3 regions of the Weizmannia sp. WK01 genome follow, and region 3 is predicted to be linked to each of the others. Evidence: a T-box and tRNA genes for the amino acid it is inferred to sense, from the RefSeq annotation. Region 3 holds a T-box; the other regions hold tRNA genes.
What was found. A T-box is a leader RNA that pairs with one kind of tRNA and senses whether it is charged. The one in region 3 lies ahead of ileS (isoleucine--tRNA ligase), so its partner is inferred to be a tRNA-Ile.
Positions count from the first base shown of each region.

Region 1: it has a tRNA-Ile gene. The T-box ahead of ileS (isoleucine--tRNA ligase) is inferred to sense a tRNA for this amino acid. The anticodon was not compared.
Region 2: it has a tRNA-Ile gene. The T-box ahead of ileS (isoleucine--tRNA ligase) is inferred to sense a tRNA for this amino acid. The anticodon was not compared.

Region 1 covers NZ_CP109616.1:94,606-96,867, forward strand. Annotated here, with positions in the region: rRNA gene OF158_RS00450 (16S ribosomal RNA) at 1-1,072, shown strand, start outside; tRNA gene OF158_RS00455 (tRNA-Ile) at 1,175-1,251, shown strand; tRNA gene OF158_RS00460 (tRNA-Ala) at 1,265-1,337, shown strand; rRNA gene OF158_RS00465 (23S ribosomal RNA) at 1,426-2,262, shown strand, end outside.
Region 2 covers NZ_CP109616.1:11,321-13,582, forward strand. Annotated here, with positions in the region: rRNA gene OF158_RS00045 (16S ribosomal RNA) at 1-973, shown strand, start outside; tRNA gene OF158_RS00050 (tRNA-Ile) at 1,076-1,152, shown strand; tRNA gene OF158_RS00055 (tRNA-Ala) at 1,166-1,238, shown strand; rRNA gene OF158_RS00060 (23S ribosomal RNA) at 1,328-2,262, shown strand, end outside.
Region 3 covers NZ_CP109616.1:1,369,942-1,372,203, forward strand. Annotated here, with positions in the region: gene OF158_RS06300 (YlmH family RNA-binding protein) at 1-370, shown strand, start outside; gene OF158_RS06305 (DivIVA domain-containing protein) at 478-993, shown strand; T-box leader at 1,043-1,263, shown strand; gene ileS (isoleucine--tRNA ligase) at 1,357-2,262, shown strand, end outside.

The DNA of each region.
Region 1 (2,262 bases), 1.3 Mb from region 3:
GTGCCTTGACGGTACCCGGCCAGAAAGCCACGGCTAACTACGTGCCAGCAGCCGCGGTAATACGTAGGTGGCAAGCGTTGTCCGGAATTATTGGGCGTAAAGCGCGCGCAGGCGGCTTCTTAAGTCTGATGTGAAATCTTGCGGCTCAACCGCAAGCGGTCATTGGAAACTGGGAGGCTTGAGTGCAGAAGAGGAGAGTGGAATTCCACGTGTAGCGGTGAAATGCGTAGAGATGTGGAGGAACACCAGTGGCGAAGGCGGCTCTCTGGTCTGTAACTGACGCTGAGGCGCGAAAGCGTGGGGAGCAAACAGGATTAGATACCCTGGTAGTCCACGCCGTAAACGATGAGTGCTAAGTGTTAGAGGGTTTCCGCCCTTTAGTGCTGCAGCTAACGCATTAAGCACTCCGCCTGGGGAGTACGGCCGCAAGGCTGAAACTCAAAGGAATTGACGGGGGCCCGCACAAGCGGTGGAGCATGTGGTTTAATTCGAAGCAACGCGAAGAACCTTACCAGGTCTTGACATCCTCTGACCTCCCTGGAGACAGGGCCTTCCCCTTCGGGGGACAGAGTGACAGGTGGTGCATGGTTGTCGTCAGCTCGTGTCGTGAGATGTTGGGTTAAGTCCCGCAACGAGCGCAACCCTTGACCTTAGTTGCCAGCATTCAGTTGGGCACTCTAAGGTGACTGCCGGTGACAAACCGGAGGAAGGTGGGGATGACGTCAAATCATCATGCCCCTTATGACCTGGGCTACACACGTGCTACAATGGATGGTACAAAGGGCTGCAAGACCGCGAGGTTAAGCCAATCCCAAAAAACCATTCCCAGTTCGGATTGCAGGCTGCAACCCGCCTGCATGAAGCCGGAATCGCTAGTAATCGCGGATCAGCATGCCGCGGTGAATACGTTCCCGGGCCTTGTACACACCGCCCGTCACACCACGAGAGTTTGTAACACCCGAAGTCGGTGAGGTAACCTTTACGGAGCCAGCCGCCGAAGGTGGGACAGATGATTGGGGTGAAGTCGTAACAAGGTAGCCGTATCGGAAGGTGCGGCTGGATCACCTCCTTTCTAAGGAAATTAAGGAAAACTTCGTTTTCCAACATTAAGTTTGACGTTTCCGTTTTGTTCAGTTTTGAAGGTTCAATCCTTCCTTATATTTCCTTTCATTAAGGGCCTGTAGCTCAGCTGGTTAGAGCGCACGCCTGATAAGCGTGAGGTCGATGGTTCAAGTCCATTCAGGCCCACCATTCCTTAATGATTGGGGCCTTAGCTCAGCTGGGAGAGCGCCTGCTTTGCACGCAGGAGGTCAGCGGTTCGATCCCGCTAGGCTCCACCTTTATAAATGTGTTCTTTGAAAACCGGATAGGAGAAACAAACCAAGTAAACCGAGAATCGCTTATTTTTGGATTTAATCTTTTTATGGTTAAGTTAGAAAGGGCGCACGGTGAATGCCTTGGCACTAGGAGCCGATGAAGGACGGTACAAACACCGATATGCTCCGGGGAGCTGTACGTAAGCTTTGATCCGGAGATTTCCGAATGGGGAAACCCCCTGTCTTTAATCGGACAGGATTCCTGCCTGAATCCATAGGGCAGGAAGGGCACACCCGGGGAACTGAAACATCTCAGTACCCGGAGGAAGAGAAAGCAATTGCGATTTCCCAAGTAGCGGCGAGCGAACAGGAAACAGCCCAAACCGGAAGGCTTGCCTTCCGGGGTTGTAGGACACTCATATGGGAGTTACAAAAGAACAGGTTAAGTGAAGCGGCCTGGAAAGGCCTGCCGGAGAAGGTAAAAGCCCTGTAACTGACACTTCGTTCTCTCCCGAGTGGATCCTGAGTACGGCGGGACACGAGGAATCCCGCCGGAATCCGGGAGGACCATCTCCCAAGGCTAAATACTCCCTAGTGACCGATAGTGAACCAGTACCGTGAGGGAAAGGTGAAAAGCACCCCGGGAGGGGAGTGAAAGAGATCCTGAAACCGTGTGCCTACAAGTAGTCAGAGCCCGTTAACGGGTGATGGCGTGCCTTTTGTAGAATGAACCGGCGAGTTACGGTCTCATGCAAGGTTAAGCTGAAGAAGCGGAGCCGCAGCGAAAGCGAGTCTGAACAGGGCGAAAGAGTATGAGGCCGCAGACCCGAAACCAGGTGATCTACCCATGTCCAGGGTGAAGGCAAGGTAACACTTGCTGGAGGCCCGAACCCACGCACGTTGAAAAGTGCGGGGATGAGGTGTGGGTAGCGGAGAAATTCCAATC
Region 2 (2,262 bases), 1.4 Mb from region 3:
AAGCGCGCGCAGGCGGTTTCTTAAGTCTGATGTGAAATCTTGCGGCTCAACCGCAAGCGGTCATTGGAAACTGGGAGGCTTGAGTGCAGAAGAGGAGAGTGGAATTCCACGTGTAGCGGTGAAATGCGTAGAGATGTGGAGGAACACCAGTGGCGAAGGCGGCTCTCTGGTCTGTAACTGACGCTGAGGCGCGAAAGCGTGGGGAGCAAACAGGATTAGATACCCTGGTAGTCCACGCCGTAAACGATGAGTGCTAAGTGTTAGAGGGTTTCCGCCCTTTAGTGCTGCAGCTAACGCATTAAGCACTCCGCCTGGGGAGTACGGCCGCAAGGCTGAAACTCAAAGGAATTGACGGGGGCCCGCACAAGCGGTGGAGCATGTGGTTTAATTCGAAGCAACGCGAAGAACCTTACCAGGTCTTGACATCCTCTGACCTCCCTGGAGACAGGGCCTTCCCCTTCGGGGGACAGAGTGACAGGTGGTGCATGGTTGTCGTCAGCTCGTGTCGTGAGATGTTGGGTTAAGTCCCGCAACGAGCGCAACCCTTGACCTTAGTTGCCAGCATTGAGTTGGGCACTCTAAGGTGACTGCCGGTGACAAACCGGAGGAAGGTGGGGATGACGTCAAATCATCATGCCCCTTATGACCTGGGCTACACACGTGCTACAATGGATGGTACAAAGGGCTGCGAGACCGCGAGGTTAAGCCAATCCCAGAAAACCATTCCCAGTTCGGATTGCAGGCTGCAACCCGCCTGCATGAAGCCGGAATCGCTAGTAATCGCGGATCAGCATGCCGCGGTGAATACGTTCCCGGGCCTTGTACACACCGCCCGTCACACCACGAGAGTTTGTAACACCCGAAGTCGGTGAGGTAACCTTTACGGAGCCAGCCGCCGAAGGTGGGACAGATGATTGGGGTGAAGTCGTAACAAGGTAGCCGTATCGGAAGGTGCGGCTGGATCACCTCCTTTCTAAGGAAATTAAGGAAAACTTCGTTTTCCAAAATTAAGTTTGATGTTTCCGTTTTGTTCAGTTTTGAAGGTTCAATCCTTCCTTATATTTCCTTTCATTAAGGGCCTGTAGCTCAGCTGGTTAGAGCGCACGCCTGATAAGCGTGAGGTCGATGGTTCAAGTCCATTCAGGCCCACCATTCCTTAATGATCGGGGCCTTAGCTCAGCTGGGAGAGCGCCTGCTTTGCACGCAGGAGGTCAGCGGTTCGATCCCGCTAGGCTCCACCTTTATAAATGTGTTCTTTGAAAACCGGATAGGAGAAACAAACCAAGTAAACCGAGAATCGCTTATTTTTGGATTTAAACCTTTTTATGGTTAAGTTAGAAAGGGCGCACGGTGAATGCCTTGGCACTAGGAGCCGATGAAGGACGGTACAAACACCGATATGCTCCGGGGAGCTGTACGTAAGCTTTGATCCGGAGATTTCCGAATGGGGAAACCCCCTGTCTTTAATCGGACAGGATTCCTGCCTGAATCCATAGGGCAGGAAGGGCACACCCGGGGAACTGAAACATCTCAGTACCCGGAGGAAGAGAAAGCAATTGCGATTTCCCAAGTAGCGGCGAGCGAACAGGAAACAGCCCAAACCGGAAGGCTTGCCTTCCGGGGTTGTAGGACACTCATATGGGAGTTACAAAAGAACAGGTTAAGTGAAGCGGCCTGGAAAGGCCTGCCGGAGAAGGTAAAAGCCCTGTAACTGACACTTCGTTCTCTCCCGAGTGGATCCTGAGTACGGCGGGACACGAGGAATCCCGCCGGAATCCGGGAGGACCATCTCCCAAGGCTAAATACTCCCTAGTGACCGATAGTGAACCAGTACCGTGAGGGAAAGGTGAAAAGCACCCCGGGAGGGGAGTGAAAGAGATCCTGAAACCGTGTGCCTACAAGTAGTCAGAGCCCGTTAACGGGTGATGGCGTGCCTTTTGTAGAATGAACCGGCGAGTTACGGTCTCATGCAAGGTTAAGCTGAAGAAGCGGAGCCGCAGCGAAAGCGAGTCTGAACAGGGCGAAAGAGTATGAGGCCGCAGACCCGAAACCAGGTGATCTACCCATGTCCAGGGTGAAGGCAAGGTAACACTTGCTGGAGGCCCGAACCCACGCACGTTGAAAAGTGCGGGGATGAGGTGTGGGTAGCGGAGAAATTCCAATCGAACTTGGAGATAGCTGGTTCTCTCCGAAATAGCTTTAGGGCTAGCCTCAAGCGAAGAGTTTTGGAGGTAGAGCACTGTTTGGACGAGGGGCCCTCAT
Region 3 (2,262 bases):
AGCGGAACTTTCGGACTTTATTCAAATGGAATTCCGGCAAATTGGAAAAACGCCGGTTACCCTTACGAAAATGCAGTTGGGCGAGGCCATCGGGCAACAGCAACGCTGGCTTGAAAAACAGGCCACCGTCAGTTCGCTCCGCCTTGATGCGATTTTATCCGCCGTTTACAATATTTCAAGGCAAAAAACGCGGGCGCTGATTGAGCACGGGCTTGTAAAAGTGAACTGGAAAACAGTGGAAGATCCGGCATTCCAGTGCGAGGAAGGTGATACTTTTTCAGCTAGGGGGTACGGGAGAAGCCGGCTCATCCGCGTGGAAGGCAAAACGAAGAAAGAAAAGTGGCGAATGGTGGCAGGGATTTTAAAATAATTTGATGGATTAGCAGGATTTTCCCAAAAAATCGTCGAATTCCATTATAATATAAAAAAGAAGGGGAATCTTGCAATCGAAAGGCAAATTGAACAGGAGGTGGCCACATGCCTTTAACGCCTTTAGATATACATAATAAGGAGTTCAGCAAAGGGTTTCGCGGCTATGATGAAGATGAAGTAAATGAATTTCTTGACCAGCTGATCAAAGATTATGAAATGCTGATCCGCGAAAAGAAAAACCTGGAAGATAAGGTGGCATCATTAAACGAACGCCTGAGCCATTTTACTTCCATTGAGGAAACTTTAAATAAATCGATTGTTGTTGCCCAGGAAGCGGCGGAAGAAGTCAAGGGCAATGCCCAGAAAGAAGCGAAACTGATCATCCGCGAGGCGGAAAAAAATGCCGATCGGATTGTCAATGAAGCCCTTTCGAAAGCAAGAAAAATTGCGCTCGAAATCGAAGAGCTGAAAAAACAGTCGAAAGTCTTCCGGACGCGCTTTAAAATGCTGATTGAGGCGCAGCTTGACCTGATTGATAGCGACGATTGGGAAAAGCTGATGGAATTTGAAGTCGATGCCACGGACTTTGAGCTCGAAGAAGAAGAAGCAAACCAGACTTGACGAATCCGAAAAAGGTCAACTATAATGGAATACATTCAATACTGTATACGAAAAAACGATGACAGGGCAGTAGGGTTGTGAAAGCTTTCCAAGCGAGCCGGGGATAGTGCGAGCCCGGCAAAGCGCGCAGTCTGAACATCCCCCTTGAGTTCTTGCCTTGAACGCCGAAAAGGCCAGTAGAGTTAAGCGGGACCTTCCACGTTACGGATGTCGAGCGGGCATATGGAATGCCTACTAGGGTGGTACCGCGGGAACCTTCTCGTCCCTATTTTGGGGATGGGAAGGTTTTTTTATTGGATTTTTGGCAAGGCTGAACATAACGAAAAATTCAAAATACAATATGCAAAAGGCAGGAGGATCAGCATGGATTACAAAGATACACTTTTAATGCCGAAAACGGATTTCCCGATGCGTGGAAATTTGCCGAAAAAAGAGCCGCAAATCCAGGCAAAATGGGAAGAAATGGATATTTATCAAAAGGTGATGAAACGCACGGAAGGAAGGCCCTTGTTTGTGCTCCATGACGGGCCTCCGTATGCAAACGGCGATCTCCATATGGGCCACGCCCTGAATAAAACATTGAAAGACATCATCAACCGGTTCAAATCAATGACAGGTTACCATGCCCCTTATGTACCGGGCTGGGATACGCACGGGTTGCCTATAGAGCAGGAACTGACAAAAAAAGGCGTGGACCGGAAATCGATGTCGGTTGCCGAATTCAGGAAACTGTGCGAAAAATATGCCCATGAGCAAATCGACCGCCAGCGGACAGCGTTTAAACGGCTCGGCGTGCGTGGCGACTGGGGAAATCCGTATTTAACGCTCCGGCCCGCGTATGAAGCCGAGCAAATTAAAGTATTCGGGGAAATGGCGAAAAAAGGCTATATTTACAAAGGCCTGAAGCCGGTATACTGGTCCCCTTCCAGCGAATCCGCGCTTGCAGATGCGGAAATTGAGTACAAAGACATTAAATCGCCATCGATTTATGTTGCGTTCGACGTAAAAGACGGAAAAGGCGTGCTTGATACGGATACGAAAATCGTCATCTGGACAACGACACCTTGGACCATTCCGTCAAACCTCGGCATTGCCGTCAATCCGGAGATCAACTATGTTGTCGTAAAAGTGGACGGCAAGAAATACCTGATTGCCGAAGCCTTGCTCGAAGAAGTAAGCGGCGTTTTGGAATGGGAAAACGCGGAAGTCGTTCAAACGGTTCCGGGGAAAAAGCTGGAGTACATTGTCGCAAAACATCCGCTGTACGGC